Regions from separate parts of the Cupriavidus malaysiensis genome, predicted to be linked through region 1. Evidence: predicted binding sites of a transcription regulator. Region 1 holds the regulator's gene; each other region holds the start of a gene.
What was found. Region 1 encodes FNR, which switches genes on or off when oxygen is low (the NO sensors DNR and NnrR bind a similar motif). Its sites were predicted from a motif close to TTGATNNNNATCAA; they were not measured.
Positions count from the first base shown of each region.

Region 2: paaA (1,2-phenylacetyl-CoA epoxidase subunit PaaA) is a predicted target of FNR. The motif match lies at 5,768-5,781, and genes of this name have one in related genera.
Region 3: BKK80_RS33870 (universal stress protein) is a predicted target of FNR. The motif match lies at 4,252-4,265, and genes of this name have one in related genera.
Region 4: BKK80_RS11070 (hemerythrin domain-containing protein) is a predicted target of FNR. The motif match lies at 1,647-1,660, and genes of this name have one in related genera.

Region 1 covers NZ_CP017754.1:3,209,707-3,217,295, reverse strand. Annotated here, with positions in the region: gene ccoN (cytochrome-c oxidase, cbb3-type subunit I) at 1-1,319, shown strand, start outside; gene ccoO (cytochrome-c oxidase, cbb3-type subunit II) at 1,338-2,006, shown strand; gene BKK80_RS14525 (cbb3-type cytochrome oxidase subunit 3) at 2,011-2,208, shown strand; gene ccoP (cytochrome-c oxidase, cbb3-type subunit III) at 2,205-3,119, shown strand; gene ccoG (cytochrome c oxidase accessory protein CcoG) at 3,172-4,641, shown strand; gene BKK80_RS14510 (hypothetical protein) at 4,764-4,982, shown strand; gene BKK80_RS14505 (hypothetical protein) at 4,979-5,224, shown strand; gene fnr (fumarate/nitrate reduction transcriptional regulator Fnr) at 5,300-6,025, opposite strand; gene BKK80_RS14495 (sulfite exporter TauE/SafE family protein) at 6,106-6,864, shown strand; gene scpB (SMC-Scp complex subunit ScpB) at 7,477-7,589, shown strand, end outside.
Region 2 covers NZ_CP017754.1:2,844,459-2,852,047, reverse strand. Annotated here, with positions in the region: gene BKK80_RS12600 (MFS transporter) at 1-659, opposite strand, end outside; gene BKK80_RS12595 (putative hydro-lyase) at 767-1,552, opposite strand; gene BKK80_RS12590 (LysR family transcriptional regulator) at 1,779-2,711, shown strand; gene BKK80_RS12585 (DUF3820 family protein) at 2,838-3,059, shown strand; gene BKK80_RS12580 (argininosuccinate lyase) at 3,167-4,690, shown strand; gene paaX (phenylacetic acid degradation operon negative regulatory protein PaaX) at 4,734-5,687, opposite strand; gene paaA (1,2-phenylacetyl-CoA epoxidase subunit PaaA) at 5,805-6,788, shown strand; gene paaB (1,2-phenylacetyl-CoA epoxidase subunit PaaB) at 6,845-7,126, shown strand; gene paaC (1,2-phenylacetyl-CoA epoxidase subunit PaaC) at 7,153-7,589, shown strand, end outside.
Region 3 covers NZ_CP017755.1:3,247,869-3,255,457, reverse strand. Annotated here, with positions in the region: gene BKK80_RS33895 (DUF1840 domain-containing protein) at 1-105, opposite strand, end outside; gene BKK80_RS33890 (helix-turn-helix domain-containing protein) at 315-1,103, opposite strand; gene BKK80_RS33885 (PAS domain-containing sensor histidine kinase) at 1,513-2,790, shown strand; gene BKK80_RS33880 (response regulator) at 2,787-3,431, shown strand; gene BKK80_RS33875 (SagB/ThcOx family dehydrogenase) at 3,497-4,156, opposite strand; gene BKK80_RS33870 (universal stress protein) at 4,373-5,215, shown strand; gene BKK80_RS33865 (CBS domain-containing protein) at 5,330-5,806, opposite strand; gene BKK80_RS33860 (universal stress protein) at 6,111-6,935, opposite strand; gene BKK80_RS33855 (Hsp20/alpha crystallin family protein) at 7,048-7,470, opposite strand; gene BKK80_RS33850 (BON domain-containing protein) at 7,527-7,589, opposite strand, start outside.
Region 4 covers NZ_CP017754.1:2,508,397-2,515,985, forward strand. Annotated here, with positions in the region: gene BKK80_RS11070 (hemerythrin domain-containing protein) at 981-1,550, opposite strand; gene BKK80_RS11075 (tripartite tricarboxylate transporter substrate-binding protein) at 2,441-2,620, opposite strand; gene BKK80_RS11080 (GlsB/YeaQ/YmgE family stress response membrane protein) at 2,782-3,033, shown strand; gene BKK80_RS11085 (CppA family protein) at 3,262-3,543, shown strand; gene BKK80_RS11090 (methyl-accepting chemotaxis protein) at 3,596-5,569, opposite strand; gene BKK80_RS11095 (NAD(P)-binding protein) at 5,753-7,585, opposite strand.

The DNA of each region.
Region 1 (7,589 bases):
TCTGGCCGGAGCTCAACTTCAACACGCCGTGGCTGTCGTTCGGGCGCCTGCGCCCCTTGCACACCAATGCAGTCATCTTCGCTTTCGGCGGCAGCGCGCTGTTCGCGACCTCGTACTACGTGGTCCAGCGCACCTGCCAGGCCCGCCTGTTCTGCGGTCCGCTGGCGGCCTTCACCTTCTGGGGCTGGCAACTGGTGATCGTGGCGGCGGCCATCACGCTGCCGATGGGCATCACCAGCTCGAAGGAGTACGCCGAGCTGGAATGGCCGATCGATATCCTGATCACGCTGGTGTGGGTGGCTTACGCGGTGGTGTTCTTCGGCACCATCATCAAGCGCAAGACCAAGCATATCTACGTGGCCAACTGGTTCTTCGGCGCCTACATCCTGACCATCGCGCTGCTGCACATCGTCAACAACCTCGAGATGCCGGTGTCGATGTGGAAGTCCTACTCGGCCTATGCCGGCGTGCAGGACGCCATGGTGCAGTGGTGGTACGGCCATAACGCGGTGGGCTTCTTCCTGACCACCAGCTTCCTGGGCATGATGTACTACTTCATTCCCAAGCAGGCCGAGCGTCCGATCTATTCGTACCGCCTGTCCATCGTCCACTTCTGGGCGCTGAACTTCACCTATATGTGGGCCGGCCCGCACCACCTGCAGTACACCGCGCTGCCCGACTGGGCGCAGTCGCTGGGCATGGTCTTCTCGCTGATCCTGCTGGCGCCGTCCTGGGGCGGCATGATCAACGGCATCATGACCTTGTCGGGCGCCTGGCACAAACTGCGCACCGATCCCATCCTCAAGTTCCTGGTGGTGGCGCTGTCCTTCTACGGCATGGCGACCTTCGAGGGCTCGATGATGTCGATCAAGACCGTCAACGCGCTGTCGCACTACACGGATTGGACCATCGGCCACGTGCACTCGGGTGCGCTGGGCTGGGTGGCGATGATCTCGATCGGCTCGCTTTACTACCTGATCCCGCGCCTGTTCGGCGAGAAGCAGATGTATAGCGTGCGCCTGATCGAGCTGCACTTCTGGATCGCCACCATCGGCGTGGTGCTGTACATCGCCTCGATGTGGATCGCCGGCGTGATGGAAGGCCTGATGTGGCGTGCCACGCAGCCGGACGGCACGCTGACCTACGCCTTCGTCGAGGCGGTCAAGGCCAAGTACCCGTTCTACCTGATCCGCCTGGCGGGCGGTATCTGCTTCCTCTCGGGGATGCTGCTGATGGCCTACAACGTGGCCAAGACGATCGTCGGGCGGCCCGCGGTCGATGCACCGATCCCGGCGAGCCTGCCGGCCACCGCCCACTGATACGCCCAGGAAAGGACCATGTCTGAGAATCGAAGCTTCTTTTCGCACGAGACGCTGGAGAAGAATGTCGGCTGGCTGATCATCTGCACCATCGTGGTCGTCAGCATTGCCGGCCTGGTGCAGATCGTGCCGCTGTTCTTCCAGCACTCGACCACCGAGCCCGATCCCGGCATCAAGCCATACTCGGCGCTGCGCCTGATGGGCCGCGACATCTATATCCGGGAGGGCTGTGTCGGCTGCCACTCGCAGCAGATCCGCACGCTGCAGGCCGAGACCGAGCGCTACGGCCATTACTCCACCGCGGGCGAGTCGGTCTACGACCATCCCTTCCTGTGGGGTTCCAAGCGTACCGGCCCGGATCTGGCGCGCGTGGGCGGCCGTTATTCGGACGACTGGCAGCGCATCCACCTGCGCAACCCGCGTGACGTGGTGCCGGAATCGGTGATGCCAGCCTACCCGTGGCTGGAGAGGACCGTGCTGCCAACGCATGACGTGCAGGCGCGCATGCATGCGCTGCGCCGCCTGGGCGTGCCTTACACGGACGACGAGATCGCCAAGGCGCCGGCCGAGCTGGAAGGCAAGACGGAGGAAGACGCGCTGGTGGCCTATCTGCAGGGCCTGGGCATCAACAAGCGCAATGTGCGGGTCGACACCGCGGTTGCCGGCGGGCAGCCGGCCAAGGAGTGAGGCCATGGCCATGCTGAGCGCATTCTCGACCGTGCTGTCGATGCTCTTCTTCCTCGGCATCTGCTGGTGGGCCTGGTCCGCCGGCCGCCGGCGCGCCAACGAAGAGTCGGCCATGCTGCCGTTCGCACTGCCTGACGAGACGTCGGTGGCGGGCGCGGGCAGCCATGTGGATACCACATCTAGCAGGAAGATCAGTTCATGAGCGACTTCATCTCGGATTTCTGGAGCTACTACATCGCGGCGATCGCCCTGGCGGGCATCGTGTGGTGCGTCTGGCTGCTGTTCTCGCAACGCAAGGTCGCCAAGGCACAGGGCGCGGTCGAGGACACCGGCCATGTCTGGGACGGCGACCTGCGCGAGCTCAACAACCCGCTGCCGCGCTGGTGGATGTGGATGTTCCTGCTGGCCTGCATCTTCGGCCTGGGCTACCTGGTGCTGTATCCGGGGCTCGGTTCCTACGCCGGCCTGCTGAAGTTCTCCACACAAGGCGAACTCGCAGCGCACCGGCAGGCGGCGGAGAAACTGCAGAACTCGGTCTACGCGAAGTACATGAAGATGGATATCAAGCAGGTGGCGGCCGATCCGGAGGCGCGAGAGATCGGGCAGCGGCTGTTCCTGAACTATTGCGCGCAATGCCACGGCTCGGACGCGCGCGGCAGCCGCGGCTTCCCCAACCTGAGCGATCACGACTGGCTGTACGGCGGCGAGCCGGAGACCATCCAGCAGACCATCACCAAGGGTCGCAATGGCGTGATGCCCCCGTTCTCGGCGGTCATCGATGCCAAGCTCGCCGGCGACGTGGCGCAGTATGTGCGTTCCCTGTCGGGCCTGGCCTACGATCCGATCCGTGCCGCACGTGGCGAGGGCGCGTTCAAGTCCACCTGCGCGGCCTGTCATGGCGCCAACGGCAAGGGCAACCAGGCGCTGGGCGCACCGAACCTGAGCGACAACACATGGTTGTACGGCAGCTCGGAGTCCACCATCGTCGAGGGGATCCTGAAGGGACGCAACAACCATATGCCTGCGCATGAAGAGATCCTGACGCCGGAGCGTATCCGCATGCTGACCGCCTACGTCTGGGGGCTGTCGAACGCGCCGGAGGCGTCACGATGAGGAAAGTGCATCGCGCCGCGCCGCAGGGCGCGTGCGCCGCCGGAGCCAGCCAATGAATGCACCGGAGACGGAACCGCTGGCCCGCAAGGGCGGGCCGGCAACCGCAGCGCCTGCGACCGAGTCGGTCGACGAGGCGTTGTATGAAGTCCGCCGCAAGATCTACCCGCGCTCGGTCAGCGGTGCCTTCTCGAACTGGCGCGTCTGGCTCGTGCTGCTGACGCAGCTGATCTACTACGGTACGCCGTGGCTGCAGTGGAACGGGCGCCAGGCGGTGCTGTTCGACCTGGGCGCGCGCAAGTTCTATATCTTCGGGCTGGTGCTGTGGCCGCAGGACGTGATCTACCTGAGCGTGCTGCTGGTGATCTCGGCGCTGGCCCTGTTCCTGTTCACCGCCATCGCCGGCCGGCTGTTCTGCGGCTATGCCTGTCCGCAGACGGTCTATACCGAGATCTTCATGTGGATCGAGCGGCATGTCGAAGGCGATCGTTTCGCCCGCATCCGCCTCGACGGCGATCCGTGGTCGCTGCGCAAGCTGCGCATCAAGGCGACCAAGCATCTGCTGTGGATCGTGGTGGCGCTGTGGACCGGTTTCACCTTTATCGGCTATTTCGCGCCGATCCGCGAGCTGGGCGGGCAGGTGGCTGCGTTCGCGCTCGGGCCCTGGCAGGCCTTCTGGATGCTGTTCTACGCCTTCGCCACGTGGGGCAACGCGGGCTTCATGCGTGAGCAGGTGTGCAAGTACATGTGTCCCTACGCGCGCTTCCAGAGCGTGATGGTGGACCGCGACACCTTTGTCGTTACCTACGACAGCGGCCGCGGCGACCCGCGCGGCAGCCGCTCGCGCAAGGCCGACCACCGCGCCGCTGGGCTTGGCGACTGCGTCAATTGCAGCATCTGCGTGCAGGTCTGCCCGACCGGCATCGACATCCGCGACGGCTTGCAGTACGAGTGCATCGGCTGCGGCGCCTGCATCGATGCCTGCAACCAGGTGATGGACAAGATGGACTACCCGCGCGGGCTGATCCGCTACACGTCGGAGAACGCGATGCGCAAGGGCTGGTCGGCCCAGGCGACGCGCAAGCGCCTGCTGCGTCCGCGCGTGATGATCTATTCGGCGATCTGGCTGGCACTGCTGGCGGGCTTCGCCATCTCGCTGTCACTGCGCACGCCGCTGAAGGTGGATATCATCCGCGATCGCGGCAGCCTCGGGCGCGAAGTCGAGGGGCGCTGGGTGGAGAACGTCTACCGCCTGCAGCTGATCAATACTAGCGAGGCGCCGATGCAGTTCACCATCCGCGCCGACAGTGCGGAACTCGGCAAGCTGCGCGTGGAGTCCGACGGGGCGACCGGCGAACTCGCACCGACCTCGAACCGCCTGCTGGCCATCCGCGTGCGCGTGCCGCTCGAGCAGGCGCGGCAGGGCACGCACAAGATCCGCGTGACGGTGCAGGGCGGCCAGGAGGAGGGGCATGTCGTCGAGGTGAACCAATCGACCAGTTTCATCGTGCCGCGCGACCTGTAGGGCGTGCGGAGGGGATTGCCGCAGGGCAGACAAGCGGGGCGGCCACGATGCCGCCGTGCGTAACAGCAAGGAGCGAAGCCATGCAAGGACCCGCCCGACAATCATTGACGGACGCCGGCACGATGCAGCAGGCCGTGCGGCCGTGGTGGAAGGAACCCTGGCCCTGGCTGCTGATGAGCGGGCCGCTGGCGGCGATGGCCGCCTGCGGCGTGACCATCTGGCTGGCGATGACGCATCCCGACAAGCCGATCGAGGAGGGCGTCAGCCGGCACGGGCTGGTGGTCGAGCGGCAGGGCGCGGCGCGGGCAGTGTCCGGCGCGACAGCCACGGAGCGGCCATGAGACTGCGCTGGCTGATGTGGGTCCTGTGGCCGGCCTTCCTGGTCGCCGGTGTGGCAACCGCCGCGGTGTTCTCGCTGGTGGATCCAAGCGATCTCAGGCTGTTCGGGCGGCCGGTCGAGGCCTCGCGCGAGGCGGTCTACACCATCGGCTTCCTGCTGGCCTGGCTGCTGTGCTCGCTGTCGAGCGCCCTGACCTTTTATACGATGCCGGTGCGCCTCGGCGATACCGACGAACTGGAGTAGGGGATGCGCGCAGGCCGAAGGGCTGGGCAGAACGGGGCCTGTCGAAGGCGCCGGATGCCTGCGCCCTCGGCTTGGTCAGCAGCTCTTGCCGTAGATCTGCTTGATGCCGGGTACGTCGACCAGCTTGACGTGGCGCTGGCGGATCTGGATCAGCCCGGCCTCGGCGAAGCGCGAGAACAGGCGGCTGACGGTTTCCAGCTTGAGGCCGAGATAACTGCCGATTTCCTCCCGGCTCATGCGCAGCACGAACTCGGTCGACGAGTAGCCGCGCTCCGACAGGCGCTCGGACAGGTTGACCAGGAAGGCGGCCAGGCGCTCCTCGGCGCGCATGGAGCCGAGCGTCAGCAGCATGACCTGGTCCTGCGTGATCTCCTTGCTCATCATGCGCAGGAACTGCTGTTGCAGCGACGGCACGGTGGTCGACAGGGTCTGCAGGTCGTTGAAGCGCATCACGCAGACCTCGGTGTCTTCCAGTGCGGTAGCATCCGACGCGTGCTGCATCTCGCCGAGGCCGTCGAGTCCGACGACTTCGCCCGGCAGGTGGAAGCCGGTGATCTGCGAGCGCCCGTCTTCCATCGTCACGTGTGTCTTCAGGGTGCCGAAGCGCACCGCGTAGACTGCGCTCAGGGGTTCGCCGAGCCGGTAGAGCGTCTCGCCCTTGTGGACTCGCACGCGTTCCTTCACCAGCGAGTCGATCTTTTCGATGTCGTTGCGGTTCATGCCGACCGGCACGCACAGGTGTCCGAGCGAGCAGGACGAGCAACGGGGCGACATCGCGGTGACGGGGATGGAATTGAGCAAGCCGGGGCCTATTGTCGTTGAGCTGCGAGGGCGCAATTTCTGCATTTTACTGTGTGAAGGCATCCGAAGGGGAGCGAAAGTTGACTGCGGCGGTCTTTTTCAGTGTTTTTCTGCTGGCCTTGCTGGGTGGCGTGCACTGCGCAGCCATGTGCGGCGGCATTGCACTGGCGGTCGAGAGGCCGCAGGCGGAAGCGCCGGTCGTCGTGCAGCGCAGGCCGCGGGACTGGTTGCGTGAACAGTTATCCATGCATGCGGGGCGGGTGGTGACTTACATGCTGCTCGGTGCCGCGCTGGGCGCGGTCGGCGCCGGTGCCTGGCGAGCCCAATACCTGCCGCTGCAGCGCGGCCTGTTTGCCGCTGGCAGCATGGTCCTGCTGGGCACCGGCCTGTGGCTGCTGGCCGGGCGCGCGCCGCAGTTCGCCGCGCTGGAGCGCTTGGTGGCGCGTGGGGCCGGAGCCCTGGCAGGCCGCCTCCGCGGGCGGCGCGCCGGTGCCCCGTCCGCCCCGATTCAGGTCCGCCCGCGCTTGCTCAGGCGTTTCGGCATCGGTCTGGCGTGGGGGCTGGTGCCGTGCGGCATGGTTTACGGTGCGCTCACCCTATCGTTGCTTGCCGGCAACGCGTTGTCGGGGGCCTTGCTGATGGGGGTATTCGGTCTCGGGACCTTGCCCAACCTGCTGATGCTGTCCGGCCTGTCCGGCGCGTTGCGCGGCTGGTCGCGCCGGCCCTGGGTGCGCGTCGGTGCCGGCGTGGCAGTGATGGGGTTTGGTGCGGCCGGGCTTGTGCGGGCGGCGATGTTGCCGCACACGCTCGCCGCACACGGCTTCTGTGTGGTGTTCTGAAGGGGGCTCTTCTGTTTTGGTGATGCGTGAGGCACTTTGTCGGGTGTGCCGAAGGCGCCGCGCTGGTGATGGGCGGTTGCAGCGCCGGGCCGGAATGCCCTACAATCGGCAGCATTGCAGTATCTATCGCGCTGGCGCTGCCGCGCGCATGGCCGGGCAACTCGAACGGCCGTCCTGAGGCCAGTCCGGGCAGAATGTTGCTGACGGACGTAGCCACCTCGCAGCAAGCCATGCCGGTTGACAAGATCTCCGGTTCAAAAGACCGGCTGGGCGTTGCGCGACGGGAGGTGCGCAACACCGTGCGGATGACTGCATCGTTCTTGCGGCGGAAGGGGTTGGACCCGTTCGCGCCGATCCGCCGCTCCAGAAGGGCGGTGCAACGCAAGAGGCCTTTCGGCCGGCGCTGAGGCCGGCAGCAGGGCAATTCTCCGCCGGACTGACCCGGCAACCCGAAGCAGAATAAGATGGGCGCGCGGCTTTCATGCGGACGGCATGCCGGCCGGCCGCGCAATGAGATGGCGATGGCGCTTCGGCCTCGCTGGATCCGAAATCCCCGAATCCTCCGGCGGTCCGCCGGGGGCAGGTGCAAAGACAGGCTGCACACATCCGTATATGAATACCCAAGAGGCGAAAATCGTCCTCGAGACTGCGTTGATCTGCGCGCAGGAGCCCTTGCGCGTGGCGGAACTGCGACGGTTGTTCGCCGATGAGGTGGCTGCCGACAC
Region 2 (7,589 bases), 370 kb from region 1:
GCGGCCTTTTCCTTCTCATAGACGTCCGGTTCCTTCACATAGCGGCGGATCACCACCACCAGCAGTGCCGGCAGCAGGCCCACCAGGAAGAGCGCGCGCCATGCCAACTCTGCCGGCAGGACGGAGAACAGCACGGAATACAGGATGGCCGTCAGGCCCCAGCCGATGGCCCAGCCGGACTGCACCAGGCCGACGGCCTTGCCGCGGTCCTTGGCGCGGATCACCTCGCCGATCAGCACCGCGCCGGCGGTCCATTCGCCGCCGAAGCCGAAACCCATCAGCGCCCGCGCCGCCAGCAACTGGTGGTAGTTCTGCGCCAGGCCGCACAGGCCGGTGAAGACGGCGAACCACAGCACCGTCAGCTGCAGCGTGCGTACGCGCCCGATGCGGTCCGACAGGATGCCGGCGGCCCAGCCGCCCAGCGCCGAGGCCAGCAAGGTGAGCGTACCGATGAAGCCGGCGTCGGCCAGGCTGATGCCCCAGGTGGCGACCAGGGTCGGGATGACGAAGGACAGCATCTGCGTATCCATGCCGTCGAGCATGTAGCCGACCTTGCAGCTCCAGAAGGCGCGTTTCTCGCGCGGCGCAGCGTCGCCGTACCAGGAGAACAGGTTGCCGCCGGCATCGGCCGACGTCTTGGGCGGGATAGGGGGGGCCATCGCGGGGGTCTGGTGGTCCATGAAACGCTCCTGGGTGCGTGAGGGGGAACGGCGAAGCAAGGGCGGGAAAGTCGGAAAAAGGTGCCGGGGCAGGCGGGGCGGCGAGGCTAGAAGACGGCGAGCGAGGCGTTGCGGATGTCGGTCACCAGCATGTGGCCCGGCTTGTGCGCGATCGCCAGCGGCAGCCTGGCGGCCATGATCGCGGTCTGGGGCGTGACGCCGCAGGCCCAGAACACCGGCAGTTCGCCCGGCTTGACGGTGACAGCGTCGCCGAACTCGGGCCGTGACAGGTCCTCGATGCCCAGCTCGGCCGGGTCGCCGATGTGGATCGGCGCACCATGGACGGCGGGAAAGCGGCTGGTGATCTGCACCGCGCGGATGGCGTCGGCGCCCCGCATGGGCCGCATCGACACCACCAGCTGCCCGCCGAACACGCCTGCGCGCCGGTTGGCGACGCGGGTGCGGTACATCGGCACGTTGCGGCCTTCTTCCACATGCCGCAGCGGAATGCCCTCCTGCGCCAGCATCTGTTCGAAGGAGAACGAGCAACCGATGGCGAACACCACGAAGTCGTTCTGCCACAGCTCGGCCAGGGAGTCGGTCTCTTCCGCCAGCTTGCCGTCGCGGTAGACGTTGTAGGCCGGCACGTCATTGCGGATGTCGACCTCGCGCCCGAGCTCCGGCACATGCCACTGCCCCGGCTCGCCCACGCCCAGCAAAGGACAGGGCTTCGGATTGGCCTGGCAGAAGCGCAGGAAATCGCCGGCGTGCGCCGCCGGCAGGATGGCGAGGTTGGCCTGCGCGTAGTCGCCGCAGTGTCCGGCGGTGGGGCCGCGGAACTGGCCGCTGCGCACGGCCTGGCGGAAGTCGAAAGGGGTCGGGTGGGCGGGCATCGTCAGGGGCATGTCGGAATGACGTGGTCGTGTCTGACCTGAACGATAGGGAGTAAAATTTTCTGTCGCCAACGACTTTTTATTGGCATCCCTGTAAAGCAATTCTTAACGTTTATACGGGTTTTCCCTTGATTTCCCTCTGCCGGTGCGCATGCGCCTTGGACGTGAACTGCGGTGAACGCGCAGGCAACTCGATGTCTTCCGCGTCGATACGGGCGGCAGCCAGATGAATACGCGCTTCCTGGAGACCTTCGTCACGCTGGCCAAGCTGCACAGCTTCCGTGCAACCGCGGCCGCTCTGCATGCGACGCCAGCGGCCATCTCGCAACGCATCAAGGCGCTGGAGGACGAGTTGCAGACCGTGCTGGTGGACCGCGAGAGCCGCGAGTTCCGCCTGACCCCCAACGGCGAGTACCTGCTCGGCTACGCCAGGAGCGTGGTCGAGGCGGCGCGCCGCCTGCATGCCGCCGCCTCGGGGGACAGCAAGATCCGCGGGCGCCTGCGCCTGGGTGTGATCGAGACCGTGGTGCATAGCTGGCTGCCGCACTACATGCGGCGCCTGGCCGCCGACTATCCCCAGCTGGAAGTCGAACTGACCGCCGATGTGAGCGTGGTGCTGCAGCGCCGGCTGATCGCCGACGAGCTCGACCTCATCATCCGTGTCGAAGGCAGCGACGAAAGCAATGTGGTGTGCAATGCGCTCGCCAACTACCCCGTGCACTGGGTGGCGCGTGCCGGCCTGCTGTCGCATACGCGCGGCCCGCTCGCCTTGCAGGTGCTGCAGCACCCCATCCTCACCTTCGGCCGCGGCACCGCGCCGCATCGCGCGCTGGAAGACATCGTGGCCAAGCTCGCCGGCGTGCACGGCGTGCCGCTGTCGGAGACGCGCATCACCGGCTCGCCGTCGATTGCCGTGATCGTCCAGCTGGTGCGCGACGGTTTCGGTGTGGCCGCCATCCCGCGGCTGTTCGTCGACCGCTTGATCGAGAGCGGGGAGGTGGTGGAATTGCCGCTGCAGCCGGCGCCGCCCTCCATCGTGGTGTCGATGTCGCGGCGCGCCGATGCGCCGCTGTTCGTGCACGGCGCGGCCAATTCGGCGCGGGCGGCGTGTGCGGAGTATTGCCACAACAGCGACAAGCGGCTGGTGGAGGCGCTGTGAGGCCGCCGGCAGGCGTCCGCCACCCTGGCGGGCGCCTGCGTGCCATCGTCGTGCACAGGGTGCTGCAGGCCATCACGGCGCTACCACGGCGCTACAATGCCGGCCAGTCGTTCCCGGCCCACCACCATGCTCCCCGACAGCGAATCCCTCCTCCTGCTCGTCACACGCAAGATGCCCTTCGGCAAGTACAAGGGGACGCTGATCGCCGACCTGCCCGGCAACTACCTGAACTGGTTCGCGCGCGAGGGCTTCCCTCCGGGCGAGCTGGGCCGCCTGCTGGCGTTGATGCAGGAGCTGGACCACAACGGCCTGGGGCACCTGCTGCAGCCGCTGCGCGGGCGGGTTTGAGCGGCGGGGAGGACATCCGTGCGCCCTCGCGCACGGCCGATCTGGTGTATGGTGCGCCTCCATGGCAGCCCGCGCACGCCGGGCAGGATGAAAACCAAGGAGACCCCATGCCCACCGCACGATCCCCCCATCGCCTGAGAACCCTGGCCGTGTCGAGCGCGCTCGCCTGGCTGGCCGTGGCTGCCCCGCAGGCGGCGCTGGCCGCGGACGGTGCCAGGCACGATGCCTTCTTCTGGCTGGGCGAGATCAACAAGGCGTCGACGGTGATCAATACCGACGAGGGGCTGCTCGAGCGGACGCTGGCGCCGCGCGTGGCCGGCGGCATCGCCAAGGTGCTGGCCGACGGCGACAAGCCCGGCGGCAAGCGCCCGTCCCTGGTGATCACCTTCGAGCCGCTGATGATCCAGGCCGCCGGACAGGAGGTCACGCTGATCCACGCCGGGCGTTCCAGCCAGGACATGCTGGCCACGGTGCGCGCGGCCATGCTGCGCGAAGAGGTGCTGGGTCTGGCCGACCAGCTCGACAAGACTTCGGCCACCATCGTCAAGCTGGCGCGCCAGCATGCCGGCACCATCGTGCCCAACTACACCAATGGCGTGGCGGCGCAGCCGAACAGCTACGGGCACTACCTGCTCGGGATCCAGGCCGGCCTGGAACGCGACGCGCAGCGCCTGCGCGAGGCCTACCAGCGTATCGACCGCTCGCCGATGGGCACCACGGTGCTCAACGGCACCGGCTGGCCGCTCGACCGCCAGCGCATGGCGGGCTATCTCGGCTTCTCCGCCCTGGTCGACAACGCCTACGATGCGTCGCAGATCAGCGCGGTCGACCTGCCGGTGGAGGTCGGCGCCATCGTCACCAGCATCGCCCTGCACGTCGGCGGCTTCATCGAGGACGTGATGACGCAGTACGCGCAGCCGCGCCCATGGATCCTGCTGCAGGAAGGGGGCGGCAATACCTATGTGTCCAGCGCGATGCCGCAGAAGCGTAATCCCGGCCTGGTGAATTCCACCCGCGAGAAGGCCTCCACCGCGATCACGCTGGCCATGGGGCCGGTGATCCGCGCGCACAACCTGCCGCCGGGCATGTCCGACGCCAAGGATGCGGTGACCAACGGGCAGATGGTGCAGAGCGCGGTGACCGCGCTGCAAGGGCTCGACCGCATCATGACGGCGCTGGTGATCGACCGCCAGCGCGCGCTGGAGGAACTGGACAGCGACTGGACCGCGTCGCAGGAGCTGGCCGACGAGCTGATGCGCAAGTACAAGCTGCCGTTCCGCGTCGGTCATCACTTCGCCTCCAACCTGGTCGACTACGCCAAGGCGCACGACATCAGGCCCAGTGCCTTTCCCTACGCCGAGGCCAGGCGCATCTATGCGGAGTCGGTGCACGACTACGGCAGTACCGAGTTCCCGATGAGCGAGGCGGAGTTCCGCGCGGCGCTCGACCCGGTGGCCATCGTCAACCACCGTGTGACCTCCGGCGGCCCGCAGCCGGCGGAAATGGAACGCATGCTGAAGGCCGCCGAGCTGGATCTGGCGCGGCAGCAGGCGTGGATCCAGGCGCGCCGCGGTGCCATCGATGCGTCGCTGGCCCGGCTCGACCGGGATTTCGACAAGCTGCTGAAGTGAAGGAAGGCCGCGGCGCGGCCGCGGGCCATCGGACAGGCGGCCGTCAGGCAGCCGGCTGTCCGGCCGGGCGCGCGGTGCCGGCGCCGAAGCGCTTGCGCAACTCGCGCCTGGCGCCTTGCAGCGGGCCGTCGGCGGTCTCCACTGTAGCGTGCAGGTAGTCTTCGCTGGCGTCCAGCAATGCCGTGTACATGTCGCGGCACATCATGCGTGCGGTGCGGCCCGGCCAGTCGGCCGGCAGCAGGACTTCGGGCAGGTCGGGGTCGCGCAGCAGCACGCGGCGGTACTCATGCAGCAGCAGGGCCCGCAGGAAGAAGGCGTCGACCGGCGCCAGGCCGGCGGCACTGTCCAGCAGCGGCGAGAAGCGGCGCAGCAGCGCCTGCCAGGCGGCGGCCACGTCGCCCAGCCGGAAGGTCTGTTGCATCAGGACCTGCAGCGGCTCCAGCGAGAAGGCGGCCAGGCTGGCCGCCTCCATCACCGCCACATAGTCGAGCGCCTTGGCGGCAGTGAGGATTTCCCGCAGCGATGACGCGTCCGCTCGCGGATGGGCGAACACGCCGGGAGCGATGGCGCCGAAGCCTTCCCATAACAGCTCCCGCTTCAGTTGCTGCCGCAGCGTGGCGCGGGCGTCGCCGCGCACCAGCACCAGGGTCCAGCGTCCGTCCCACTGTGCCGCTTCGCCGGCATAGATGCGCTTGCCCGCGTGCGTCACACGCTGCAATCCCGCTTCCGACAGCCCGTAGTAACTGCGCCGTCCGAGGCGCGTGGCACTGAGCCAGTCGTCCGCGGCCAGCCGGAACGTCGCGGTGCGCACCAGCCGGTCGTTGATGCCGAATGGTGCCGCGAGGTGGATCAGGCTGCCCAGCCAGAGCGCCTGCGGCCGTGGCGCCACCACATCGCCGAACAAGGTCACCAGCATCGAATTGGCGCCGAGCTTGAGTCCGCGGGCGAGCCGCGCAAGCTGGGGAGAAACGGTGTCGATATCCAGGCGGGTGGCCATGCGTACACCTTGAAAGTGATACAGAAACATCGATTGTTTGAATCAAATTGTATCACTATCATCCCCTTCATCGAGACGGTTTGACGCAGGTCAAGACCTGGAAAAACGGAGCACGGGATGTACGCACAACTGGTGGAGACGGGGGCGACAAGGCTTCGCGCGCTGGACGAAATGGACCCGCAGGAGCGCGAGTTCCAGGCGCGCATCGATGCCGGCATCAAGATCGAGGCCAAGGACTGGATGCCCGAGGCCTACCGCAAGACGCTGGTCCGCCAGATCTCGCAGCATGCGCATTCCGAGATCGTGGGACAGCTGCCCGAGGGCAACTGGGTCACCCGTGCACCCACGCTGGAACGCAAGGCGATCCTGCTGGCCAAGATCCAGGATGAAGCGGGCCACGGCCTCTATCTCTACAGCGCGGCGGAAACGCTGGGCGTGTCGCGCGACCAGTTGCTGGATGACCTGCACGCCGGCAAGGCCAAGTACTCCAGCATCTTCAACTACCCCACGCTGAGCTGGGCCGACATCGGCGCCATCGGCTGGCTGGTGGACGGTTCCGCCATCATCAACCAGGTGCCGCTGTGCCGTTGTTCCTTCGGCCCCTATGCCCGTGCCATGGTGCGGGTATGCAAAGAAGAGTCGTTCCACCAGCGCCAGGGCTACGACATCCTGCTGGCGCTGTGCCGCGGCACGCCGGAGCAGAAGCAGATGGCGCAGGACGCGCTGAACCGGTGGTGGTGGCCGGCGCTGATGATGTTCGGCCCGTCCGACGCCGATTCGCCCAACAGCGCGCAATCGATGCAGTGGCGCATCAAGCTGTTCTCCAACGACGAGCTGCGCCAGAAGATGGTCGACCAGACCGTGCCGCAGGCCGAGTACCTGGGCCTGACCGTTCCCGATCCGGACCTGAAGTGGAACGAGGAACGCGGCCACTACGACTTCGGCGCCATCGACTGGGACGAGTTCTACAACGTGCTGCGCGGCAACGGGCCGTGCAACCGCGAACGCCTGCGCACGCGCGTCAAGGCCTGGGACGACGGCGCCTGGTTCCGCGACGCCCTGGTGGCGCACGCCGACAAGGCAGAGCGCGCCGCCGCCTGACACCGGGCGCGCCGGCCGGCGCGCCGACCCACCGCCAACCTGACAGGAGAGTTGCCATGAAAGAGTGGCCGCTTTGGGAGATCTTTATCCGCAGCCAGCACGGCCTGGCCCACAAGCATGTGGGCAGCCTGCATGCGCCCGATGGCGAGATGGCCATCAACCATGCGCGCGATGTCTACACGCGCCGCAACGAAGGCGTCAGCGTCTGGGTGGTGAAGGCCGCCGACGTGATGGCGAGCAGCCCGGGCGACAAGGGCCCGCTGTTCGAGCCCGCCAACAGCAAGATCTACCGGCACCCGACGTTCTTCCCGATGCCGGAAGAGGTCAAGCACATCTGATGGCAGCGCGCGAGGACGACTCCACCATGGACCAACACAAGCTCGAATACCTGCTGCGCCTGGGCGACAGCACGCTGGTACTGGGCCAGCGCCTGTCGGAATGGTGCGGTCGCGGCCCCGCCCTGGAAGAGGACATCGCCCTGACCAACGTGGCGCTGGACCTGATCGGCCAGACGCGCCTGTGGCTGGGCTATGCCGGGGAAGTGGAGGGGGCCGGCCGCAGTGCCGACCAGCTCGCCTACCTGCGCGACGCGCACCAGTTCCGCAACCTGCTGCTGGTCGAGCAGCCCAACGGCAGCTATGCCGATACGCTGGCACGCCAGTTCCTGTTCGACACCTGGCACTACTTCCTGCTCGACGGCCTGCAGCACAGCGCCGATGCGCGCATCGCCGAGATTGCGGCCAAGTCGCTGAAGGAGGTGGCCTACCACGCGCGCCGCAGCGCCGACCTGGTGGTGCGCCT
Region 3 (7,589 bases), on a different replicon from region 1:
GCCGCGCTCGCCGATGCGCTTGCCGACCAGGCCGAGCAGGTATTGGGCGAGGTCCCGGGGCAGCGTGATGTCCGGGGCGGCCTTGCTGTGCAGGGTGAGCAGCATGTCGACTCCTTGTCTTGGCGGGCGGCGCGTGCCGCCGGATCGTTCGATGGCGTGGCGTGGCGGTGCGCCGGCGCGGGCAGCAGGGCCTGCGCGGCGGACCGTTGCCTGCAAGGTAGGCGGCCAGGCTTAAGCCTGGCTTAAGAGGAGCCGGCGTCGCGCGGCGACGATGCGATGGGCGACGCTGCGGGGCCTGGTGAAGGCAGCCCCGGCTACAGCAGCACGCGCAGCGCTGCGGGGTCGAGCAGGGTGATCGACTTGGAGCGGACCTGCACCCAGCCCTCGCGCTGGAAGCGCGACAGGATGCGGCTGACGGTTTCCAGCTTGATGCCGAGGTAGCTGCCGATTTCCTCGCGCGTCATGCGCAGCGAGAAGGCCGTCGACGAATAGCCGAGCGCGCGCAGCCGCGCCGACAGGTTGAGCAGGAAGGAAGCGACGCGCTGCTCGGCGGAAAGGCCTGCCAGCAGCATCGCGTGCTCGGACTCGCGCACGAGGCCGGCGCTCATCACCTTGAGCAGGCGGTGCTGCAGGTCGCGCGTCTCGCGGCACAGCGCCTCCAGCACGCCGAAGGGGATCACGCACACGGCGCTGTCTTCCAGCGCGACCGCATCGCAGGTGTGGGTCTCCGAGTCGATGCCGTCCAGCCCCAGGGTCTCGCCGGCCAGGAAGAAGGCGGTGACCTGGTCGCCGCCGCCGGGCGCGGGCACCACGGTCTTCATGGTGCCGGCGCGCAGCGTGTAGACGCTCTGGAAGGCGTCACCGGCACGGAACAGGTACTGCCCGCGCTTGACCAGGCGCCAGGTGCGCCCGTCGGCGGGCGCCGGGCGCGCCTGCCCGCACATGCCGGAGCAGACGCCTTGCAGCATGCAGCGGTTGCAGCGCGCGGCGCCGTCCGGGCCCGGGGCGGCGCTGTCCTCGGTGCCATGCGCTGGCTGCGGGCGGTGCGACGGCAGGGAGATGGGAAAGGTATCCGCGCTGACGTGGGGGCAGGTATCAAGCATGTCGGTATCCCTGTGGCTGGCTCGGGCGCGCGCAGCAGCGCGGCAAGCCCCGGTGGGCTGCCCGTCCGCGGGCGCGCCGGTGATCTGTGAATCCAGTATTCCACCGGCGCGGCGCCGATCCAATCAGGCTGCGCTGAATCGGCTGTCATCCGCGCGAAGAGAGATGTCAGGTTTCCCTGACGGGGCGGGAAGCGACGGGACGGGGCGGGAAAGGGCCGGGCGTGGCGACAGGGCAGGCATCCTGGCTACGGCATCGCCCGGGAAGGGGAAGGCATGCCGGATGTGGATCATGCGGCGCGGGTGGAGAGGGTCGGCCATCTCCTCCGAGCGGTGGAGTTTCCAAGTCGGCAAAACTCGCCTAACGTATCTCATGCCCCCGCCAAGGCATTTTTCCGCCCCCTTCCCCCGCATGCTGCGTGGTCATTCCTCCACTTCTTCGGATCCAGCCGGGCGTACCGCACCGAAGCTGGCGGCCTGCGTTGCCGCTATCGCTGCCGTTGCCGCGATGGCCGCCGCGGCGCTGGCGGCGCGGCGGCGCACGGTCCGGGTGCCGCTACCGGTGCCGGACGGCAAGGCCGCGGCGGGCGCCGCCGCGCTGGCCACCGAAAGCGAGGCCCGCCTGGCCGGCATCATCCGCTCGTCGATGGAGGCCATCATCACCGTCGACGAGCAGCAGTGCGTGGTGCTGTTCAACCCGATGGCGGAGACCCTGTTCGGCTGGAAGGCGGAGGACGCCCTGGGCCGCCAGCTCGGCGATTTCATCCCGGCGCGCTACCGCGCCGCCCACGAACGCCATGTGCGCCGTTTCGGCGTGACCGGCGTCACCGAGCGGCAGATGGGACAGCAGCGCACCCTGTACGCGCTGCGGCGCGACGGCGTCGAGTTTCCCATCGAGGCCTCCATCTCGCAGACCCCGGACGGCGGCGGCAAGCTGTACACCGTGATGCTGCGCGACACCACCGAGCGCGTGCTGGCCGAGCAGGCGCTGCGCCGCTCGCGCGAGGAACTGCAGCAGCTTTCCGACAGCATCCTGGCCGCGCGCGAGGAGGAGAAGCGGCGCATCGCGCGTGAACTGCACGACGATCTCGGGCAGCGGCTGAGCGCACTCAAGATGGATCTCGCCATGCTCGACGAGGACCTGCGCCAGACCGCCGCCGCCGATGCCGCGCGCGCGCAGATCGCCGCCATGCAGGCGGTCATCGACGAGACCGTCGGCTCGGTGCGGCGCATCGCCGCCGACCTGCGGCCGGCGCTGCTCGACGAGCTGGGACTGGTGCCCGCCATCGAGTGGCTGGCCAAGGACTTCTCCACGCGCTATGGCATCCGCATCGAGCCGCACGCGCTCGGCGACGAGGTCGAGGTGCCCGAGCGCACCGGCACCGCCGTCTACCGCATCGTGCAGGAGGCGCTCAACAATGTCGCGCGCCATGCCCACGCGACGGCCGTCGAGATCGCGCTGGTACGTGCCGGCGACTGGTACCAGCTGACCGTGCGCGACAATGGCTGCGGCTGGGACGGCAAGATGCCGGAGCGCGGCAGGCGGGTGTCGTTCGGCCTGCTCGGCATCCGCGAGCGCGCCAGGCTGATCGGCGGCAGCGTGGCCATCGCGCACACGCCGGGCGCGGGCTTCGGCCTGACCGTGCGCTTCCCGGCGGTGGCGGGCTGCGGCGAGGAGGAGCACGCATGATCCGGGTGATGATCGCCGACGACCACGCCGTGGTGCGCGACGGCCTGCGCCACATCCTGGAACGCGCTGGGGGCTTCGAGATCGTGGCCGAGGCGGCGGACGGTGCCGAGGTGCCGCGCCTGGCCAGGGAAAGCGAGCCCGAACTGCTGCTGCTCGACCTGTCGATGCCCGGGCGCAGCGGGCTCGAACTGATCCGGCTGCTGCGCGCCGAGCGTCCCGCGCTGCGCATCCTGGTGCTGACCATGCATGCCGAGGAACAGTACGTGATGCGCGCCTTCCGTGCCGGGGCCGCCGGCTACCTGACCAAGGAGAGCGCGGCGATGGAACTGGTCAATGCCATCGCCAAGGTCGCGGCGGGCGGCACCTATATGAGCCAGGCGATCGCCGAGAAGCTCGCCACCGGCCTGCAGGAAGGGCTGGAAGCACCGCACCTGCGCCTGTCGGACCGCGAAATGGAGGTCTACCGCCGCCTGGTCGCAGGCGAGGCGCTGGTGGACATCGCCGCCGCGCTGTGCGTGAGCGCCAAGACCGTCAGCACCTACAAGATGCGCATCATGGAGAAGCTCGAACTGGCCAACGACGCGGCCCTGGTGCGCTACGCGATCCGCCACCGCCTGTTCGACGAGGCCGACGATCTGTGAGGCCGCCGCGGTGCGCTGCGGCCGGGCGCTTCTTCTCTTCTCCCCCTCTCCTTTCCTTTCCTCTTCTACTGCACGCCGTTGCCCGTGGTGTAGCCCACCGTCTGCGCCAGCAGCGGCACCTCGTCCTCGTTCAGCGACAGCGCCTCTGCCAGCAGGCGCTGGTTCAGCCAGCCGCGCACCACGGTACCCAGCCCGCACGAGGCGCAGTACAGGTAGACGTTCTGCGCGATGGCGCCCGCCGCGATCGCCGGGAACACTTCCTGCCCCGGCTTCGGCAGTCCCTGCAGGCGTGCGCGCCGGACCACATAGATCAGGTCGAGCGGCGCGGTGGCGACGAAGTCCTGGTAGCCGGTCAGGTTGCGCGCATCGACCGCGCGCTTGAGCACCAGGGTATGGTGCAGCGGTTCGTAGCGGTAGACGCCGGTCGGCAGTGCCACATAGATGTCGATCTCGTTCAGGCCGTGCGCCGACGGCGCGGTGCGCCCGCCGGTATCGCTGCGGTTGACGCCGCCGGCGGCCCACAACAGTTCGCCCAGCCGCGCCAGCGGCAGCTCGCGTGCGGCGAACTCGCGCGTGCTCTTGCGTTCCCATAGCGCGCCCATCAAGGGCAGGCCGGAAGCCATGTCGGGCGCCGGCAGCGCGATGGTGCGCTCGGATTTGCCGCGCACCGCCTTCGGCTCCTTGCCGGCGAGCGGTTGATACGTGAGCGACTTGACCTCTTCCATGCTTGTCTCCTGGACCCGTGGCGGCAGCGGTGCGCCAGGCGGGCCTGCCGCGTGCCGCTCCGTTGTCCAACTTAGGCCATCCCTGCCGGCGGGGCTTGATGGGCGTCAAAGGACAGGTGGCGCGCCATCTTGCGCTGGGTCAAGCCGCGGCCGCGGGGGCACGCTACAGTCAATGCAGCCGGCGCTGCGGCGCCCTGTCTTCACAGGAGCCTGAACATGCCTTACTCGACCATCATGGTGCTGCTCGACAACAGCCGCAGGGCCTATCACCGCCTGGAGATCGCCACCCGGCTGGCGGCCGCGCAGCGGGCCAGGCTGCTCGGCCTGCCGCTGATACCGCAGCCGGACCCGGGCCTGGCCCTGCTGCGCCAGCAGGATCGCGGCTTCATGGATGCCCTGCAGGCGCGCCACGAGGCGGCCATCAGCCAGATGCGCCATGCTTTCGAGGGCGCCGCGGACGAGGCGCCGGTGGCGGTCGAGTGGCGCGCGGTGGCAGGCGATCCGGCCGACGTGGTGCGGCGCGAAGCCTGCCTGGCCGACCTCGTCGTGGCCGGGCAGAGCGATCCCGACGACGACGAAGCCTGGATCGGCGAGCGCTTCGTCGAGTCGTTGCTGCTGGGCTGCGGCCGCCCGGTGCTGGTGGTGCCCTATGCGGGCCGCTTCGCCAGCGTCGGCGCCACGGTGATGGTGGCGTGGAGCGGCACCCGCGAAGCCACGCGCGCGCTGCACGATGCGCTGCCGCTGCTGCGCCTGGCGCGGACCGTGCATGTCGTCTGCGCGCCGCACGATGGCGGCGCCGCGCGCGAGCGCGAGGCGCCCGGCGAGCACGCCGTGGCCAGCCTGCGCTACCACGGCATCGACGCCACGCTGCATACGCTGCCCGGTGTCGCGGGCGATGCGGCGCTCGGCGAACTGCTGCTGTCGCGCGCCGCGGACCTGGGCGTTGACCTGCTGGTAATGGGGGCCTACGGCCACGCGCGCATGCGCGAGGTGGTGCTGGGCGGTGTCACCCAGACCCTGCTGGGCGCGATGACGGTACCGGTGTTCTTCTCGCACTGAGACCGGGATGCCCGCGCGGGGGCGCAAGGCGCCGCCCGCCGCCGGCAGGTGGTGGCAGGCGGTGGCAGGTGGCGGCCACGAACGAACGCGCTACAGCTACAGGTACAGAACGCGCTACAAGCGGAACGCGGGCGTCGCCGCCATCTCGCCGGGCAGGCCGTTCTCGCTGCGCTCGCGCCGCAGCACGTTGGACACCATGTCCACCTCGGCGCTCAGCGAGCGCACCGCATCGTCCAGCGTCAACAGTCCGATCACGGCGGATTCGCCATCGCGCACGGCCAGCCGGCGCACGCCGTGCGCCAGCATGCTGCGCAGGGCGTCGCTGACGGCGGCGTGGCGTTCGGTGGTGATCACCCCGGGCGTCATCACGCAGGTGACAAGGGCTTCTCCGCAGGCGGGCAGGTCGGCCAGGCCATGCACCACCATGTCGCGGTCCGTGACCACGCCCAGGATGCGCTGGTAGGGCCCGTCCTGCTCGGTGACGAACAGCAGCTTGGCGCGGCGGTCGCGCATCAGCTGCGCCGCTTCGCGCAAGGTACAGGTCGCGGAAACGTGGTGCAGCGCGTGGGAGCACACTTCGTCGACTCTCATGGGTGGCTCCTGTTATCGGTGCGGGGTCCGGATTCACTATATGGTGGCCGTGCCGCGCCACCTTGATCGAACGCAAGGGCGGTGTCGGCGCACTCACGGCGACCGGCGCCAAGCGCCGCGGACGGGTCGGCATGCTCCCGTCCCAGCCCGCCTTCGCCGCGCTGACCGCATGCCGGCTCGGCATCGGCCTGTGCGCGCTGTGCGGATCAGGGCGGCGCGGCCGAAGATTCCGGCGACGCCGCTGCCGGCGCCGGTCAATGCGCATCAATGCGCATCAATGCGCATCAATGCGCATCAATGCGAATCAATGCGCCATCAGCACCGGCACCGTCATGCTGGACAGCAGCGCCTGGGTGACACCGCCCAGCACCAGCTCGCGCATGCGCCCACGTCCGTAGGCGCCCATCACGATGAGATCGGCACCGAAGTCGGCGGCACGCGACAGCAGCAGTTCGCCGACGCCGGCATCGGCCAGCGGCGGCGAACGCTCCAGTGCGGCCTGCACGCCGTGCAGCGCCAGCGCGCGGCAGGCGTGTGCCGGCGGTGTCGCGCTGGCACGCAGGTCGCCCGCGCACAGCAGCAGGGCCTGCGCGCCGGACAGCAGCGGGATGGCGTCATGCAGGGCACGTGCCGCTTCGCGGCTGCCGTTCCAGGCCACGATGGCGCGCGTACCGATGGTGTCGAAGCGGCCGGCGCAAGGCACCACCAGGACCGGCCGGCCCGATTCGAGGATCAGGGATTCGAGGAACTGCGGCCCGACATAGCCCTCCGGCTCGGAAGGATCGGTCTGGCCCGCCACCACCAGTTCGGCCTCGCGCGCTTCGCGCAGCGCCGAGGTGACGGCGTCGCCGTCGGCCTGGCGCCACTCCGATGCGATCGGCAGCGCGTCGACGGCGGCGTGGAAGGCCGCCTCGGCGCGTGCGCGGGTGGCGTCGCGGCGCGCCATGTCTTCCGCCATATAGGTCTCGGCGCCTTCCATCATCGCGTACCAGGCGGGATCGGGTTCGAAGGCGGCGTACAGGCCGATCAGCCTGGCCTGGGCAGCCTGGGCGAGCCGGGCCGCGAGTGCCAGGCGCAGGCTCGAACGCGCCGAGCTGTCGAGATGGACAAGGATGCTGGCTGGGCGCATGGCGGATCCTTCAGGGCGATGCGCGGCGCCGGCGCACTCGCGCGCGCCGGCGGCCGACAGCAGGAAGCGGCAGGAAGCGGCAGGAAGCCGCGGGAAGCGGCGTGCGCGCGCCTCAGCGTATCGTGATGCGCTGCTGCGGCGTGGCTTCCTTCTTGGGCAGTACGACCTTCAGCACGCCGTCCTCGTAGCTCGCATCGACGCTGCCCTCGTCGATATTGCTGTCGAGCGTGAAGGCGCGCTGCATGGTGCCGGCGTAGCGCTCGCGGCGGATCACGCGCTCGCCTTCCTTGGTCTCGGAGGCGCGCTCGACCTTGGCCGAGATCATCACCGTGCCGCGCTCCACCGCGACCTGGATGTCCTCCTTCTTGGCGCCGGGGATTTCCGCCACCACGGTGTAGGCCTTGTCGGACTCGCTGACATCGACCTTGAACGGCATGCCGCTGTCGGCGCTGCCGCGCAGCGCGCGCAGCATGCCTTGCATCACATCGCCGATCGGCTCGAGCGAGAAGGGATCATGCAGTCGGATATTGCTCATCGTTCTCTCCTGGGAAGACAGGCGGCGCAACGCCGCCTTGCAGATGCGCGACGGATTCAGCGGTGCGCCGCCGGCGCGCCGTTCACGCGCAGTTCATCGATCACGTTGACCACCCCCGG
Region 4 (7,589 bases), 700 kb from region 1:
AATCTCTGTGTGGTTCCGCGCAGTTGCCTGCGCAAACCTCGCTCTTTCGAGCGGTCGCTCACTCTCAGAAAACTGACTGGCTCCGTCCGAAGACGAAACCAAACATGTTTACTGTGCGAGCACTGATAATTTGCAAGCTAGAAGACCGGGGTCTTCCGCATTCATTATCAAGCACCCACACTTATCGGTGTTTGTTTGTTAAAGAACCACCCTCTCGGGCCGCATCCGGCTTTGCCGGTTTGCGTTGCCGCTGCGTTATGTCTGCAGCGAAGGAACGAGACTATAAAGAATTTTTCGAGATCAATCAAGCGATTTCGAGAATTTCTTTATTCGGACGCCGCACTCATTCGAGCCGCGCCAATCCTGCCATTCCCTCCCCGTCACGCGGTGCGCTGCGAGCGAGGGAGCGAATACTAGTCCCTCGATGACTGACTTGCAAGCCGAAAAATGAAAAGCGTCGCTTTTGACACTTGAACGCCGGGGCTCCGATCCGGGGTGAGAACGGCGCCGGCTGGATGTATCCGACGCCAACAAGCACTGTGAGGACATGGTTTCCACTTCCGTCCGAGACAGGACGCCCGGCAAGCCTGGCGCGTTCTCGTCGTCTGCACGCTGGCCTTCACCGTCTGCTTCATGGTCTGGATGATGTCCGGCGTCATCGCCCCCCCCTGAAGCAGCCTTCGGCCTGAACGACACCGAGTTCGGCCTGCTCGCTGCCGCCGTACCCCGTCGCCGAAGCGACGGATCCGCCAGGAAAGGCTGACAGCACATCATTGCCTATCGGCATCGGCAGCATCGGCTCCTGCGTGACGTTTCAAAGAGCAGGAAGCTGAATCCGGTCGAGTACCGCCTCAATATCTGAAGAGTCGACCTGAAGGAGCAATGCACTCCGCCAGGATCATTCTCCCGGCTCCTATGATTCAGAGGCGTTCATCGGGCCTTTCAATTGATGCCAGGCTTCTTTTCACGCGATCAAGGCCCTAGTGCACTTCCTGAATGGGCGCTCTCGCATCACGCTCGATCTGCTTGCGCAATGCCGTGAAGCGCTCCTGCACACCCTCCCCAAAAAGAGGATCGGGGCTGCCTGGAACGGTAGCCGCGACTTCCGCCCAGTCCTGCTCGGTCAGCAGTTGCGCCGCGCGCGGCATGACGTGCCTTTCCTCGGTGGAAAGATGATTGCGGTAGTACACGAGATACATGGCCACAGCCGCTTCCAGGGCCGCGCGCGACGTGATCATATCCCGCTCCGCTTCATTGAGACGGCTCAGGAATTCCTCGCCCACCGTGGCAATCACGCGATGCTCTTGCAGAAGCCGGCTGACCACGATCTGCATGCCGGGATCCCGCTCGACGAGCAGGGCGTACGCGACATCCTCGCGCGGATGGTGGACACGATCGCCAAAGTTCCGCATGTAATAGAGGATCTCGCCCATCAAACCATAGTTCGGCTGCGCTCCCCGGTGAAAGGCGATCACCTGCTCTTCCAGCAGATCGAGCAGCGTGGAGAAATGGATGTGATCGGCATGCCAAACGGCAAGTTGGTCGGTCATGGCGTGCTCCAGGGAGACTGGTCAGGTAAGCGATCCGGCTCGAAGTTAACTCAACAAACCCCGATTTCAACAGTAGTCCCCCGCCAAGTTTTGAGGATGATGTAGATCAACAGTGGGCTTCGCTCATTCCCCGCTCACTTCCGCTGGCGCGTTGCCCCTTGCTCGAATGTCGACAGGCATATCGAACTGACGAAGGCTTCCAGCGCAAGCCGCGGGCGCAACAGCATCTTCCGCCCGCGGGCCGCGAATGGGGCAAAGGACAATGGCCGCGCCGCCAGGCTCGCGGGCTCGCGTAGTGCAATGAAACACCATCGTCTCGAGACCCGGAGACCCGCCACTCCACGACAGGTCCATTGCGCCGGGCCACCTGCTGCGGCCTGCCCCTGGCGTGCCGTCGGCTCGCCACGCTGGTTGGCCGCCACCGCGCCGGCGCCTGGCGGGCACCGGGTCGCTGGTCGATCTCGCGCAGCGCGCCGTTCGTTCGCAACCTCGTGGCAAGCACGGCTGGCCGGGTGGTTGCGTGGATCCGCCCTCCACTCAGGCGGCACGTGGACATCCCCAACCTTGGCGGCTCCGACGCCCCCACCCACACACGGCAGCGATTTCCCCTTCTGCGCGGCAGCGACGATGGCATCCCTCGATCCCTGGCATCCTCGCACCAAGAATGATCATTTATTACTACGTAATACGTATTGTTTAATACTTTTCGAAACAATCTTTAGACATAATTATGCTTCTGTCTAACTATTGGCACGGATCGAGAGATCCATCATCGTTGCCACGACCGCCGATGGGCTCTCAGCATCCCCCAGCACGTCCTGCGGCTATGACGATCGAGGCCGCGGTGCCTCGCGCATCCCGCTTGAGCACCCGGCCCCGCTCTTCTTCCCTTACTCGGGCTTCACACCCGAATCGCGGATCACGCGCGCCCACAGCCGCGCCTGCCCTTCGATCCAGGCGGCGAACTCCTCCGGCGAATTGCCATAGGGTTCCAGCCCCTGCAGCCTCATCTTCGCCATCACATCGGGCTGCCGGAGGGCATCGGCGATCGCGGCGTTCAGTTTCTGCACCAGATCCCTTGGCGTGCCAGCCGGAGCGAACAGCGGCACCAATCTACGACGAAGACCGGGAGGTCTCCTCATTCCCGCCAGATCCCGCCACCGGCCCGCACAAATTCACCTAGAGTGATGTCTGATGCGGTGCCACATGGACAACAGCCAGGAGAACAACGATGCAACATGGTCTGATTGCTTGGCTGGTGATCGGTGCGGTCGCCGGATGGCTGGCGGGGGTGCTGGTCAAGGGCGGCGGCTTCGGACTGCTGGTCGACATCCTCGTCGGCATCGTCGGCGCCATCGTCGGCGGCTGGTTGGCCGGCCTGCTGGGCATCTCGTTCGGCGGCGGCATGATCGGCTCGATCATCACGGCGGTGATCGGCGCCGTGGTACTGCTCTTCCTCCTCCGGCTGATCAAACGGGCCTAGGCGCCACCGGCGCCGGCCTCAGCGCGATTCCGTCGCGCGGAGGAGCTGCAGCCTATATCGCCGTAGGACATCGCCTGCATCGACCTCGCTCCGCGGGCATCCTGTTGCCGTCATTGCCATTCACGCTGCCTGCCGAAACTGGCAGCAGCGCGCCTTGTCGTGCTTGATTTCGCCTCGATACTGTATATATTTACAGGTACTGTATGGATATACATGTGCGAGGCCATCATGGAACATCTGGTCCGGGTGCAGAACGAATATGACCGCCAGGTCCTGGCCTGGCTGCGCCGACGCATCGGCGACGCGGCGCTGGCCGAGGCTGCCAGGCGGCTCGGCGGCGAACGCAAGCCATATCTGTCCAGCCTCTGCCGCGCGCTGTCGATCCGGCCACCCGCACGCGTGGATTTGCGCGCTGAGGCGCGGCGTGCCGACCTCGCCGTCGGCGAGCGCTACCTGGCGCGCATCCGCACCATCCTCGGCGCATCCGGACAGGCCTCACGGGCCCATTGAGCGCCAATCGGGCGCCAATCGGGCACCCGTGCCGTGCTCCCGGCATCCGGTGTCAGGCCTGCAGCGGTGACGCAACCGGTACCGGTGCGTGATCGAGGTGGAAGCGGCCGACCAGCGCCTCCATCCGCTCGGCCTGCTCCTTCAGCATCGCGGCGGCGGCGGCTGCCTGCTCGACCAGCGAGGCATTCTGCTGCGTCGCCTGGTCCATCTGCACCACGGCCTGGTTGACCTGGGCGATGCCGCCGCTCTGCTCGGCCGAGGCACGGCTGATCTCGGTCATGACGGTGTCGACGCGGGACACCGCCGTGATCGCCTCGCCGATGGTCTGGCTGGCCTGCTCGACCAGTCCGGCGCCGTGCGCCACGCGCTGCGCCGACTGCGCGATCAGCGCGGCGATCTCCTTGGCCGAGGTACCCGCGCGTTGTGCCAGGTTGCGGACCTCGGCCGCCACCACGGCGAAGCCGCGCCCGTGCTCGCCCGCCCGGGCCGCCTCGACGGCGGCATTGAGCGCCAGGATATTGGTCTGGAAGGCGATGCCGTCGATCACGCCAGTGATGTCCTCGATGCGGTGGGAGTCGGCCGCGATGTGCCGCATGGTGTCGAGCAGGTGCCGGATCGCGTCGCCGCCACGGCCCGCGACGCCGGCCGCCTCGGCCGCCAGCGTGCTGGCCTCGCCGGCATGGCCGGCATTCTGTTTCACGATGGCGGTCAGCTGTTCCATGCTGGCCGCGGTCTCCTGCAGCGAGGCCGCCTGCTGCTCGGTGCGCTGAGACAGGTCCAGGTTGCCTTGCGCGATCTCTCCCGCAGCCACCAGCACCTGCTCCGCGCCGGCGCGCGTCTCGCGCACGGTGTCCTGCCAGGAGCGCAGCAGGACTTGCAGGTGGCGCCGGATATCGCTGAATTCGTCGCGCCCGCGCACCACCAGTTCGGCGCGCAGGTCGCCCGCGCCGATCCGCTCGACCCAGGCGGCGATCCCGCGCAGGTCCTCGCCCACGCCACGGCAGAAGCCCGCGAACAGGTAGAAAGCGGCGCCGACGGTGAGCAGCGCCAGCGCGCACATCCACGCCAGCTTGTCCTGCACCGCGCCGATACGCGCTTCCAGCATGGCATGGGCACTGGCGCCGAAGGCGCGATTGGTCGCGCCGATGGCGTCGATGGCAGCGGTGGCCTCGTCGAAATACGCCTTGGCCTCGATGCGGATACCGTCGCGGCCCAGCAGCCTGTCCTTCAGGGTCACCGAGAATCCATCGACCGCCGCCAGGCGCGCCTTGGCCGCCTCCACCTCGGCGCGGTAGCCTGGCGCGGCCGCGCTCACGCGCTCGGCGTCGCGCCTGACCGTCTCCACCGCCTCCTGTATCTGCTCGCTGAGCGCGCCCAGCCCGGCCTGCTGCGCGCTCTCGGCGAAACCGCCCTGGCTGATGATGGCGGTACCGCGGCCGCGCGCCAGCGCGGTGAACTCCGCCAGCCTGGGCATGGTCCCGAGCATCAGGTTGATCAGGTAGTACGACCCCGCATCCGGGTCCAGCGCCAGCTCCGAGCGGTCGCCGAGATCGCCCACATAGAGCCGCAGTTGCCTGACCAGTGCGCTGTGCTGCGCGAACAGGGTGGACGCCGGTGCCTGCAGGCCTTCGGTCTTGAGGGTGCGCCATGCCTCTTCGAGGGCGCCGGCCTGGGCATCGAGGCCGAAGCCGCGCGCGTCGGCCGCGAGCTGCGCCGCCTGCTCTCCGGCACGCGCGTCGGCTGCCTCGTAGGTGGCCCGGAAGGCAGCGTTGCCTGCCTGCACCGCCGCGGCGGCACCACGCCGGATCTGCACCTGGCGCATCATCTCCAGCGCACGCTCGACCGCGGCGAGCCCGCGCACCTCGGCGCGCGCGGTCTTCAGCTCGGCGAGCGAGGCCTGGAAGACCAGCGACATGGCGCCGGCCAGCGGCAACAGGAACAAGAGTGCAAGCAACAGCAGCTTGCGCGAGATGCTGAGTGCCGCCATCAGGCGCACCGCGGGATTCAACCATCGGGTCATCGTCATGCCTTGATCAAGCCATCGTCGTGGCTTGTATCGGCAGCATCGGAACGAATTGAAGCAGTTTCACCCACACATTTCAGAAATCGTCAAGATGGTGCAAACACATCCCGATTTGTGGGCATGAATCCCCATCCAGGTGCGTGCGCCACCTGGATTTTCGGCAATCCGGCGCAGCGCCTGGCGGACTCAGGCCGGCAGCGATTCCACCGCGCGCCAGGCCTGCTCGACCGCGGCGACCAGCGACGGGCTGCCCCCGCTGTCGGCGCCGGCCAGCGCGACATTGCCCACGCCTGCCCGCGCCGCCTGCTGCGCGGCCGTGCCCGCATCATCGCCATCGACGCTGGAAGGCCGGTAGCTGTAGCCGTGCGACCAGCGGTTGACGGTGATGGCCCGCACCAGTTGCGCCGCGCTGCTGCCGGCAGGCGCGAGCAGCCGGTCGAGCTGGGAGCGGATGGCGCGTTCCAGCTCCACGAACGGCGTGCCGAGCAGTAGCGCGCGTCCGGCGCGGAAACGCTCGCGTGCCCGCATGCCGCTGTCCGGCACCGTCGGCACATAGAGCATGTGCAGCACCACCGGGTCCTGCGGTCGCGCGCCGGGGCCGGCCTCCAGCCACAGGTCGCTGTAGGGCAGCGTCGGCGCATGGATACGCCCGGCACCGAGCGCGGCAAAGGCCTGCCAGTTGTCGAGCGCCACCTTGGTGTAGACCAGCGGCGCCTTGACTTCGTCGCGCAGGGCCGCCCGCTGCGCGGCCGGCAGCCCGGGCATCAGGAAGGGCACCATCATGTTGTAGCCGGCCAGCACCACATGGCGCGCCTCCACGCGGTGCAGGTTGCCCTGCCAGCCATAGGTGACGCGCGCGATGTGGCTGCCCGGCTCGACCGCCACGGCCGTGCTGTTCAGGCGCAGCCGCACCGGCGCGCCATCGCGGTCGAGGCGGTCATAATCGAAGCGGGCCTGCGCCAGCGCCCCGGCGCCCCGCGCGACTGCGGGGATCAGGTCCCTTACCAGGCCGCGCGCGATCGACGCATTGCCATCGGCATGGAGCAGCCGGGATGCGGGCGACTTGCCCAGCCGCGCGTCCGGCGTCACCGCCGGCATGCCGGCCCCGGCGGGCAGGCCGATACCCAGCGCATCCCATATGGAGATGCCATCGGCGTCGAGCGCGTAGCTGTCGTTGCTGCGGCTGCGCAGGAAACGCACGCCCGCCAGCCCGAGGCCCGCCTTGTCGCGCAGGAAAAGCGCATAGCGCGTGCGGCGCAGATAGCCTGCCCGGTCGTCGGCCGCCATGCCCGCGAGGTAGTCGGTGCGCCCTTCGGCCAGCCGTGCCAGGGCCTCGAGCTCTGCCGCGGGCAGCGGCGCGGCGGCCAGGAAGCGGCGCACCGCGTCGGGCGCCGGCGGCCCGCCCTGCGCGGCCGGGGCCCCGCCGAAGGGCTGGCCGAAGGGATCCCCGGCCACCAGGCGATCCGCGCCGAAGTGCTCGCGATCGAAGAACACCGCCCGCCCGAGTCCCGAGCCTTGCCAGGGCTCCGCCGCGGGCGCACCCGCGCCCGGGGCGAGCCCGATGCCATCGAGCAGCGTGCGCAGCGCGGCGCTGCCGGCGGCGCCGGCCGGCACCTCGGCGCTGCCGCCATAGCTGACCAGCAGGCGGCCGCGCACAGTGAACTCGTTGCGGCGCGCGTGGCCGCCGAAGTCGTCGTGGTTGTCGAGGATCAGGATGCGCGCGCCGGGTCCGTGGCGGCGCTGGTAGAACCAGGCCGCCGCCAGCCCGCTGATGCCGCTGCCGACCACCACGAGGTCATAGGCCTCGCGCGCCATCACACCGGGATAGCGCACCCCTTCGCGCGCCAGGCTGTGCGCCAGCGTGTAGCTGCCGGGCTGGCTGCCGCGCAGGCCGGTCAAGGCCGGGGGATAGCCGGCCCCGCCGTCACCGGCCTGGGCCGCGCGCAGCCAGCCGGGCGTGAACGCCGTGCCCAGCGCCAGCGCGCTGCCGTTGAGAAAGTCTCGTCGCGTGATGGTCATGGCT